One region of the Mesorhizobium sp. M1078 genome, then DNA from elsewhere that is predicted to be linked to it. Evidence: predicted binding sites of a transcription regulator. Region 1 holds the regulator's gene; the other holds the start of a gene.

Region 1 (5,785 bases):
ACGAGGCGCTTCTGCTTTTGGCGCGCAATGGCTTCGACATCGGCGCCGACGCCAGTCGCACGGACTGGCGCGAGACGCGCGTCGAGAACGAAGAAGTGCTGGCTGCCTGGCAAACCGTCTACCGCGACCCGCAGCGCTACTGGATGCTCTACGAACTGGCCGAGAAGCTGGTCGACTTCGAGGATTATTTCCGCCGCTGGCGCTTCAACCACGTCACCACGGTCGAGCGCATCATCGGCTTGAAGCGCGGCACGGGCGGCACCTCAGGCGCCTCCTATCTGAAGAAGATGCTGGAGGTCGTGCTGTTTCCGGAGCTCTGGACGGTCCGCACCCGGCTCTAGAGCATTTCACCGTTTAACGGAAACGGCGAAATGCTCTAGCTCTTTGGTTGACGCAATTTCGGACGGAAAACCGCTTCACACTTTTCCTGAAATTGCTCTAGTTTCTCACGTAACCGCGGTCTTGACCGCGAAGCGGGCGTCCTGCCAGGCGCCGGTGCGCAGAATATCCTCCAGGACTTCGACCGCCTGCCAGACATCGCCATATCCGACATAGAGCGGCGTGAAGCCGAAACGGATGGTCGACGGCGCCCGGAAATCGCCGATCACGCCGCGCTCGATCAGCGCGCGCATCACCTGATAGCCATGCGGATGGAGGAACGACACCTGGCTGCCGCGCTGGCTGCCGTCGCGAGGACTTTCCAGTTCAAGCCCGTAGGCGCCGCATCTGGCTTCGACGAGCTGGATAAACAGGTCGGTCAGCGCGATGCTTTTTCTGCGCACCGCCGCCATATCGATGTCGTTCCAGATATCGAGCGCGCCCTTGAGCGCCCGCATCGACAGCACCGGCTGCGTTCCGCACAGGAAGCGGCGAATGCCGCTGCCGACGGCAAAGCCCTGCTCGAAGGCAAAGGGCCGCGCATGGCCCCACCAGCCGCTGAGCGGCTGGTGGGCATCGTCATGGTGGCGCTCGGCCGCGTAGATGAAGGCTGGCGAGCCCGGGCCGCCATTGAGGTATTTGTAGGTGCAGCCGACGGCGAAATCGGCATTGGCACGGTCGAGTTCGACCGGCAAGGCGCCGGCGGTGTGGCAGAGATCCCAGATGATCAGCGCGCCGGCGTCATGTGCCTTGCGCGTCAGCGCCGCCATGTCGCGCAACTGGCCGGATTTGTAGTTGACGTGGTTGACCAGGATGACGGCAACGCTGTCGTCGATCAGGTCCTCGATTGCGGCCGCGTCGACGCCCTCCAGCCGCAGCCGCGTTCCCGGCCGGGTCGAGGCGACGCCTTCGGCCATGTAGAGGTCGGTCGGGAAACTGTCGCCCTCGGCAACGATGACCGACCGATTCGGCCGCATGCCGAGCGCGGCGTGCAGCAACTTGTAGATGTTGATCGAGGTTGTGTCGCAGACCACCGTCTGCCCGTCAGCCGCGCCGATCAGTCGTCCGAGCTGATCTCCCAGTTCCACCGGCATGTTGAACCAGCCAGCGGTGTTCCAGGCGCGAATGAGGTCGTGCGCCCATTCCTGCGTGGCGGCCTGCTGCAATTCGCTGAAGACGGCTGGTGACGCGGCACCCAGCGAATTGCCGTCGAGATAAATTACGCCTTGCGGCAAGACAAAGCGTTCGCGCATGGAGCGCAGCGGATCGGCGGCATCCATTGCTTCGATTGTAGCGAGATCGGGTGTCGTGCTCATGATCCGGCGCCCCTCCATGGACAAACGCGCGCGGCGGAGCCTGCCGCCCAAACATGCCGGCGATCTTGAGTGGTCGCCCTTGAACTGTCAAACATTATATATAATTCACCCATTGAAAGGCTTTGATATATAATGATCCGCCGAGCGTTTATGACTGATGGATCACGATGCTGGATGACGAGCAGACCTCGAAGACGGAAGTGGCCTATCGCCTGCTCAGGCGCGATATTCTTGCGACCCGGCTGGCGCCTGCCGCGCCGTTGAAGCTGAGCACGTTGCGCAACACCTACGGCATCGGCTGGACGCCGTTGCGCGAAGCGCTGTCGCGGCTGGAGGCGGAACGGCTTGTGACCGCCATCAGCAACCGCGGGTTTGCGGTCGCTCCCGTCTCTCGGGCGGAGCTCGAGGATCTGGCGCGTGCGCGGCTGGTGGTCGAACTGCCCCTGCTGGTGGAATCGATCGAGAAAGGCGACCGTGAGTGGGAAGACGCGGTCGTTGCCGCCCACTATCGTCTCTCACGGTGCGGGTCTGTTCTCGACGATCCATCGGATGATGCGGTCGACGCGTGGTACGAAAAACACGATGCCTTCCATGCGGCGCTGCTCAGTGCCGCGACATCCAGCTGGCTGCTGCGCTTCAATGCAACGATTTCCGACCAATTGCATCGCCATCACCGCTTTCTGGGTCTGGCCCCCACGCTGCGCGCCGCCGCCGGCCGCACGGATGGGCACCGGAAGGCCGTGGCGGCCCTGCGCGACGCCGTGGCGATCGAACACCATACCGCCCTGATGGAAGCGGCCCTCGATCGCGACGTCGAACGTGCGAAAACTCTGATGACCGCTCACATCGGCTCCACGCTGCAGGTCTATGCCCAGAGCGAACCCGGCGCGGATGCTGCGCAGCCCCGTCCGAAAGGGAAGCGGCGATCGTAACCGACGACGCAGGGCACTTTGTCTTCGTTTCACCCCGTTGCTGGCAACTGGGCGCAGGCGGCGCTCGCAGCGCCGAACGTTACGCTGAACAAAACGTCAACACATTCATTAAACTTTAAAAGGTTGCGGAACACAACTGGAACAGATAGTGTTTGTTCTGGGTTTGTTTTTTCCGATTCTGGTTTCAGAACCCTTGGGGGCCGCGATGCTGACGCGCAAACAACATGAGCTTCTGATGTTCATCCATGAACGCCTGAAGGAGAGCGGAATCCCGCCGTCCTTCGACGAGATGAAGGAAGCGCTCGACCTCGCCTCCAAGTCCGGCATCCACCGACTGATCACAGCGCTTGAGGAGCGCGGTTTCATTCGCCGGCTGCCGAACCGGGCGCGCGCGCTGGAAGTGCTGCGGCTACCCGACTCGATCGCACCAGGCCTCAATGCGGCGAGGAAGTTTTCGCCGAGCGTCATTCAGGGCAGTCTTGGTCAAACCGGCCAAGGGCAAGGCGGCCAGGGACAAGGCGCGTTGGGCCAAGGCGGTCTCGGCCGCCAGATCAGGCCGGGCTCGCCGTCGCGTTCGATGTCGGCCGGCAATGACGATGCCGTTTCCGCGATTTCAATCCCGGTTATGGGACGCATCGCCGCCGGCGTGCCGATCGACGCCATCCAGCATCAGACCCATTCGATCTCGGTGCCGCCCGACATGATCATGGGCGGCGAACACTACGCGCTCGAGGTTAAGGGCGATTCGATGATCGAGGCCGGCATTTTCGATGGCGACACGGTCATCATCCGCAATGCCGACACAGCCAGCCCCGGCGAGATCGTGGTGGCGTTGGTCGACGATGAGGAAGCGACCCTGAAACGCTTCCGCCGCAAGGGCGCCTCGATCGCCCTGGAAGCCGCCAACCCGGCCTACGAGACCCGCATTTTTGGACCGGACAGGGTGAAGGTGCAGGGCAAGCTTGTCGGATTGATCCGGCGCTACTGAGCCGGCTTGGGTTTGTACTTTTCACGCTGGTTGTAAGGCGGCAGGCCGCGCGCTTCGCGGGAGAAGCGGCGTTGCTCGTGCCAGGGGCGATACGGCTTGTCGACGGCGAAGCGGATGGTTGGCGCTGCCGCTGCCGATTGCGGATCGAAGAAGACGGCGGCGCTGCCGTCGCGGGCCAGCTGTTTCTTAGTCACGACCAGCACCAGCGGGTCGCGGCACGGATTGTAGGCGGTGGCGTCATCGATGACGATCAGGCTCGCGAAGGCACAGGCCGGCCGCGCCGTCTTGCGGTCTTTCGCAAGCGCTACAATGGCTCCGGAAGGGTGCCGGGCGATACAGAGATCGCCGGTGCAATAGAAGGGCGAGCCGGGCGGCAGATCGAGCGGATCGAGATCGAACCGCGTATCTGTTGCCTCGAAAATCTCAGGTGGGATAATGGTTTCGGCCCGCAGCGCCCGTTTCCAATTGTCCGTGGTGAATTCGTTGGAGCGTTCGCGGTTGAGGGCGAGTTCGCCGCCACCGATCGGCATGGCCACCAGATGCGCATCCTCGGATATGAGCACGTCGGGCGTAAGCACCTGCGGCACCGTCAACAGGCCGGCCAGCGCGAAAGGCACGGCCGCCAACCTGAGCCAGGTGGTGGCCATGGTGGCGATGACGAGGGCGACCGCCACCAACAGCACCGAGCGGATGGAGATCAGCCCGACGGCGTCGACCGGCGAGCGCTCGGAAATCCAGGCCGATATAGCGATCATCGCCATCAGACCCTTGCCCATCACATAGAGGAGCGGCCCGTCGGCGCCGAACGGCATCGCCAGTGCGCTGAGCACGGCAAAGGGCATGACGATCAACGAAACAATCGGCATCACGGCCAGATTGGCGATCAGGCTGAGCGGCGACACACGCTGAAAATGCCAGATGGCGAACAGCAAGGTTGCACTGCCGGCGATGATCGAGGTCATGGCGAGGCCGCCCATGGCCAGCGCGAATTTTCGCGACAGGAAGCCGACGAAGGAGCGCTTTGCCAGCGGCGTTCTCACCTTGTCGGCGCGGTAATCGGCCCAGCCGGCATAGGCGCCGACAAGGGCGGCAGTGGCGGCAAACGACATCTGGAAGCTGGGACCGACCACCTCGTGCGGCGACACCAGGATGACGGCAATGGCGGAGATCGCCAGATTGCGCATGGTGAGTGCGGCGCGATCAAACAGCACGGCGACAAGCATGACCGCCAGCATGATGAAGCTGCGCTCGGCGGCAACCACGACGCCTGAAATAACGAGATAGGCGGCGATCGAGACAAGCGCTGCCGCGGCCGCATATTTCTTCACCGGCCGGCGCGAAGAGAAATCGGGAAACAGCGCAAAGGCGCCACGCAGCAACGCCATGATGGTGCCGGCAACCAGCGCCATGTGCAGGCCGGAGATGGAGATGATGTGGTATATGCCGGTGCGCCGCATCGCTTCGTTGACCTCGTCCGGGATGCCGGCGCGCACCCCGACAATCAACGCCGCGGCAATCTCGCCTTCGGCGCCGCCGATCTTGCCCCTGATATGGTCGGCAATGTTTTCGCGCGCGTTCTCGATTGCCGAGGAGAGCCGCGCGGCCAGCGGCGGCGGTCCCTGCGTAGCAATGGTTTTCGGATTCCCGAGAAAGAAGCCGCTGCCGCCGATACCGGTGAAATAGCTGTCGAAGGAGAAATCGTAGCTCTCCGGCCGCACCGGACCGGTCGGCGGCAACAGCCTGGCATAGCCGGTGATCAGGGAGCCGGCGGTCATATCGGCGGGAACGGTCCGCGCCGAGAGCCTGACCCGCTCCGGGGCGTAGCGCAACTCGGGGTAAGCGGTCGAAACCACGTCAAGCGTCAGCCTGATGCGCCCGCTCTCCATCTGTTCGAGACTGACGACGCGGCCGGTCAGCCGTGTCTGGATCTCGGAGCCGAGCATCTGCGTTCCGGCGCGCCAGGTCTCGACCTTGGCGGCGACGACGCCGAGCGCGCACAGCATCGCGGCCATGCAGAACAGATGCGTCCTCGGCCGAGGTCGCGTGGCGACAGCGCAACATGTCACCAGCACCACAATGGCGATTGGCTGCGCAAAGCCGGGCTCGCCGGCCAGCGAGAAATAAATGATGACGCCGGCCGCCAGGAAAACCGGCACCAGCAGGAAGGCGAC
Region 2 (5,785 bases), on a different contig from region 1:
ACGGCAATAGCGAGGGTGATCGAAGGCGGCCCCGGGCGTGAGGCTGGCAAGTGGGGCCAAGACGGCGGCGGTAAAGCGGAGCCTGTGGCGATCAAATAACCGGTTCGCCCAGAATCTCGTTCACCCAGCTCATAGTTCTCAGCCCGTATGCCATTCCGGCGCAGTCGGCAAACCAGTCGAAGACACTCATGTCACGCCCTGTGACGCATTGAAGGATTTCAATCGCTGCGCCCGTTAAAGCAAGTAGAACCGCCAGCCGGACCACCTGTTGGGGCCAGCCGAGGCTACCCAAAGCCGACAAGGTGGCGAACGCGGCGGCGTGGTTGAGCTTGTCGTGATGAGACGTAAAGGCCAATCCGAGGGCGTGCAGCAGGTGGTCTGGCAATAGCGCGAGCAACAGGACGACCGCCAACGTGGAGAGAAAGGCAGCCCTTGCCATGCTCTGATAAAAGCTCGACTGCGGCAATCTATCCGCAGCACTCCCGGTTCCTAGTTCTCGCTTCCGATACTGGTGCACTAGGCAGAGCTCCAACCTGCATCTGAGCTACGAGCGCGAACAACTGGCATGCTTAACAGGCCTCCTGATGTCATCAGGAAGTTCCATGAAACAGCCTATGTCACTCTGGATGGTTCCATAGGGCGCTGCGAATGTCGCCCTCCATTGTGATGAGGCCGAGGGTTTCCTGCCGAAAAGGCGCGGCGGAATAGGCGAGCCATTGGTACCGCTTGCGCCCAGGTGCGATGCGCTCGTGCTGGGCGGGAGCGGAACTCTTCCAGCCTTGGCCCGGCTGGGCAGCCGGGCCGACTCCCTTCTGAATTCAATTATCGTCGGCGTGGCGGCTAACAGACGAAACCGTTATTTAGTCTGGTCATCCCTGCCTTGGTGATCTCGCCTTTACAGATTCCAATCCTGGACGCTAAGCCAGCAGCGGCCACTCGCTGCTGTCCAATCAACAAGCCCCAAACATCAGGTCGCGGTTATATACAAAAAAGCCGGCCACCTTTCGGCAGCCGGCCAGTGCAAACAAGGAAGGGAACGTTGCACTGATGGGGCAGTGCACCGTCCGAAGCGTTTTCAGGCGACAATGTTCCACCGATGAGAGAACAAAGAAGGCTTCACCGCCAGCGCACATCCCCTTAGCCGCGCTGTGTTGCCGTCGCCTAGTGTCTAAAGGCGTTTAACCAGCCACGGATCGGTGTCGTATCCGAGGCGCGGCTTTTCCGGCGTTCCACCGGCCGGCAATTTGGCGGTTCCGGTCGGCCTGCAGTCCAGCTCGAGCACCTGCTTCTTGGCCGAGTGCTTCGTAGAGCAAAGGTCCGTGGCGTCACTCACCACCACCTTCTTCTCCTTGGCAACAGCGACACCAGTCCCAGCGATCACGATCGCCGCACAAAACACAGCAACTCTCATCATACTCCCCACGTTGTGCCTCCCCAAAAAGGCTGAGCCTGACGTTACGGCACATTTAAATTAGCGCAAGCGAATATTAGCTGCCTAGTCCCTTCACATCGGCTCTGGTCGCCTCCCCCTTGCTGCCGGCGCCTTGCGATACCGGCAGCGCGATTTGGTAGGATGGGCGCATGCCTGCTCATGATCGGAGGGCCGATGTTCATGACTTGAGCTCGACATGGCAGAGGGCTGCAACCGTCAAGTTTCCCAGGTCGTCGTGGCGATGAACGATCGCGTCGAGGATCGCTTAATAAGCGGCGTTTACTAAGTTCCGCTGGTCTAGCCCTACGCGATCACACCATAACCACGTGATGACAAATCAGCCATGTGTGTGGCGCGGCGGGCCTGTTCCGCTTGTGGCCGGCGCCTACCCACCCGGGTTCCCCAACCATGGCGTCGGCCATTTTCGTTCTCTCAGCGATTATAAGCCTTTGCTATAGGCCTATGTGTTGGCTGGACGGTGAGATCGCTGTTAGATCGCCTCGTTCGTTTGGATGTTTCGCTGGCGTTGGGAGGAGGCGCATATGTTCGCCAGCCGGCTGATACCACACCGCCCCACCGGTCAGGCCCAGCGCGCCCGCTGCAAAGTCCCGCAGACGGCTGCTGGGCCGCTGGCGGGCAGCGGCTACTTGCTGACGATCCAATCCACCAAGCCAGTTTCGATCAGCTCGAACCAATCGTGCACCAGGGCCTTGGCTAAATCGCGCCATTGACACTCAGGCGTACGGGAGACGGCAACAGTAGAAGGGTCGGCATCTTCCCAGCCTCGCGCCACGTCATCGCGATGACGTTGACGAAGGCGCATCAGCAAGGTGGCCGTAGTGGCCGCTTGAGCGATATCTATGGGCGTTGCAACCATCGCAGCCTCCCTCAAAGCGATGGCAAACCCCTCACTAGTAAGCCCGCTCAGACTCTCTCTGCAATCAAAAAAAGAGTTGTCCTCGCTCCCTGTTCTGTCATCGCAATGAAGGACGACATCTTCGAGCACCCGCAGCACACCTGTCGCATGGAAAAAGCTGTAGGCGTTTATAGGTGCTTGGGGAATCCGCCGTTTGTTTGCGTTGTGGAGCGGGACAAAGCAAGTTACTCACTCAGGCTGGCTACCGTGAAGCGGGGCACCAGCCCGACTTCCACGCGTTGCCGTGGGAAGCTGAACACAGGGCCGTCAAAGAAAGGCAAGGTGGACGCGACGGCGCTCGCTGAACGCATTCGGGCGCCGGCTGCGTTCGCGTTCACACCCGGCGCTATGTCGCTTCTAGGCCCGCTCTGTCGCTACTTTGTGCGCAGCATATTGTGGGAACTCTGCCTCGGCCCACGCACTCAGTGGCTGACCAGAACGAGCGCATCATCGGCCTAACCGTTTAGGCTGTAGAATTTGTGTGTGCGCTCGTATCGAGATGCGGGTGATGTCGCAGCCGAAACGCGCTGCTTCCTTCTCGATCCGCCCCATCAGTTTGGCGCCGATACCAGCACTGCGCATCTCGGCGTCGACAACCACATGGTCGGCCTACGCCCACTTTCCGCCCATACCCGGTTTGCTGATAGAGCGGGTAGATAGCCGCGATCTCTTCGAGCTCCATGGCTGAGTGTCGATGCCTATGTCGGCGAGGTGATGAGTGCGGCCTTGCCGCCGAACACCAGCCCCAACTGGGCAGTCGCATCGCTCGACATTACGGGCGATGCAGCCACTGCGAAGGTCGAGGACGAATTTGGAACCACAAGGTTCACCGACTATCTTTCTCTGCTCAAGATCGCAGGAGAATTGAAGATCCTTAGCAAACTCTACCACCTTCACTAATACGACCGTCCAGATCAGAGGCCAAATCCGCAAAACTGACCAACCTGTCGTAGGTCTCCCAGCGCCTTTAGAGCTTGAGCTCAGTCCTTAGCGCGTCGATTCGCTTCGAGGCCTCGGCTTTGCTTAGATCTTCGGCGTAGCTTCTGTCGTCGCCCGCCTGCTCACATAATGTTTTCAAGTAGGAAGCTTGCGACGGAGTCATTGGCTCGTCTCCCGTCGTCCATTCGTCAGGATCCTTGCTGATAGCTTCGCCTTTGGCTCGGGGTGTAGTTTGCATGACGCTCTCCATGTTGGGAACGGCACAACGTATTTGATCTGCTTTTGTTCCACATGCTTGAAGTGTCTGAGATTGCGATGGCAGGGGTGTTCACGAACGCAAGTTTACTCGTGCTGGAAGAATCCGACGAGATTGCTTAGCTTCCGCTCGCGGTCGCCAACGATGAACTCAACGCCAACTCTGCGCGAGACATCGAAAGATCCTCCGCGCCCGCAATTTACCCCAACGGTGAGGAGACGCCCCATGAAAGCAATCGTAGCGACGGACCAGACTGCAGGAACGGCCGGGATGAAGTTGGTGGAGTTGCCCGAGCCTCGGGCGGCAATTAACGACGTGGTCGTACAGGTTCATGCGGCAGGATTCGTCAACACCGAACTGGAGTGGCCCTCGACGTGGGCCGACCGAGCCTTCCGTGACCGGACCTCTTCGATCCTCGGCCACGAACTGGCTGGTGTGGTCACTGCGCTCGGCTACGGCACTACGGGGCTTTCTATAGGTCAGCGGGTGTTCGGCCTCGCGGACTGGCATCGCGACGGCACCCTCGCCGAGTATGTCGCCATGGAGGCCCGTAACCTCGCGCCGCTGCCCGGCGATGTCGACTTCACGGTGGGCGCTAGCCTGCCGATCTCCGGCCTAACCGCATGGCAGGGGCTGTTCCAGCATGGCCGCATCAAGGCCGGGCAGAGCGTTCTCGCGCATGGCGCTGCCGGTGCCGTCGGTTCGATGGTGGCGCAGCTTGCCAGGGAGGCCGGAGGCTATGTGATCGGCACCGGGCGGGCCGCCGACCGCCAGAAAGCGCTCGACTTCGGTGCAAATGAATTCCTCGACCTCGCAAAAGACACCCTTGAAGATGTCGGCGGCGTCGATCTGGTGTTCGATGTCATCGGCGGCGATGTCCAGAAGCGATCCGCAACGCTCGTCCGGGCCGGAGGTATCCTTGTCACAGTCGTCGGACCAACGGATATTCGACCTGCAGACGGCCTGGCGGTTGACTTCGTCGTCGAGGCTGATCGAGCCCAGCTTTCTGAGATAGTGCAGCGGATCCGCGATGGACGACTGCGGACGAACATCGGCAAGGTTTCGAGCTTGGATGATGCCATCGGCACCTTCAACTCAACGGACCGACGCGCGGGCAAGACCGTTGTTCGCGTTCGTCCGTGAGAACTTGGGAGAGAGGCGGGCCCTCGCTCCTTATGGTCGCGTCGGCAGCTGACACGGTGAGGTGCAAATCAGCGCCTGTCGCGGGATTTAGCCATCGTAGGGCGGTGTTTGCGGGAACCTACTTTGTACGTTTCCGACTCTTGCCTTTTTCGGAAAGTGACCCAGAGAATAGCTGATTGAGGTTCTATCTCTCTGGGAGGATGGGATGGACATTCAAGCACCTGTTCGGCCTACGCAGCAAACGGCCAAGGAGCTGGTCCGCGAGGTCCTGTTGGGCTCTCAACCCGGCGACATTATTTCCGTCAAAGCGACCATTGTAGCGGTCCGTGAGCGCGGCGGCGATCTTCTCGAAACTGACTGCCAGTTAGTCGAAATGATCGTCAAATCAGCCTCCGTTTGGGGACTGTTCATCGCCTTTGACGTTCGAGAGGCGTGATGCCCCACCGTTGGTTCAACCCTCCGGTTTATGTGAAGACTGAGCGCCCGGGGCTTCGCCTTGGTGTCAACCGGGTTGATGCCGCCGCCGAGGAGCTCCTAAAGTGGTCCAATCGTGGCCCCAAGTGGCGGCTGGCGGCCGAGGCTTGCCTATCTGCGATGGATGGCAAAATGCCGGGTAATGACTTCCGGCTGCTGTTCGAAGCCGCGGCCGATGAAGAGGAGATGCTGCTGCCGGATTAACAACGCTATACGACGAGCCCATTCGGGTCTGTTCGCGTTGCGAATTCACCGGCGCAACGGGCATTTAGGCTGTCCGTCTCCGTCGTCAAACTTTAAAGTGAGACACTAACGAGCGACGACCTAGATGGACAGTTTATTCGCCGGTGCGCGTACCATATAGGGCCGCGGGTGACCGATGGAGGTCACATGGTTGATGAAGAGCATCGCCGCGAACGGAGGCAGCGGGTGCTGAAAGGCGCCTCAATCATCAGCGGAATTACAAACTCCGAGATCAGTTGCACCATTCGGAACCAAAACAGTGGCAGAGCTGAGCTCAAAGTCCCGGTGGAATCGCGTGTCCCTGAGCGGTTCGTGGTTTACGTGCCGACCGACGGCGTTGCCTACCAGGCAGTCCTGCGGTGGCGCAGGAACGACCGAATTG

What was found. Region 1 encodes LexA, which represses DNA repair genes until DNA is damaged. Its sites were predicted from a motif close to TGTTCNNNNTGTGTTCNG; they were not measured.
Region 2: NKH38_RS32005 (DUF3072 domain-containing protein) is a predicted target of LexA. The motif match lies at 3,560-3,577, and genes of this name have one in related genera.

What each region holds. Positions count from the first base shown of each region.
Region 1 covers NZ_JAMYMP010000018.1:16,876-22,660, reverse strand. The annotation lists gene kynA (tryptophan 2,3-dioxygenase) at 1-341, shown strand, start outside; gene kynU (kynureninase) at 447-1,694, opposite strand; gene NKH38_RS21825 (GntR family transcriptional regulator) at 1,862-2,626, shown strand; gene lexA (transcriptional repressor LexA) at 2,832-3,614, shown strand; gene NKH38_RS21815 (ComEC/Rec2 family competence protein) at 3,608-5,785, opposite strand, start outside.
Region 2 covers NZ_JAMYMP010000058.1:2,532-8,316, reverse strand. The annotation lists gene NKH38_RS32030 (VanZ family protein) at 92-466, opposite strand; gene NKH38_RS32025 (hypothetical protein) at 1,169-1,411, opposite strand; gene NKH38_RS32020 (hypothetical protein) at 2,076-2,309, opposite strand; gene NKH38_RS32015 (GNAT family N-acetyltransferase) at 2,796-2,948, opposite strand; gene NKH38_RS32010 (nuclear transport factor 2 family protein) at 3,033-3,248, shown strand; gene NKH38_RS32005 (DUF3072 domain-containing protein) at 3,316-3,525, opposite strand; gene NKH38_RS32000 (NADP-dependent oxidoreductase) at 3,769-4,686, shown strand; gene NKH38_RS31995 (hypothetical protein) at 4,892-5,122, shown strand; gene NKH38_RS31990 (DUF982 domain-containing protein) at 5,122-5,364, shown strand.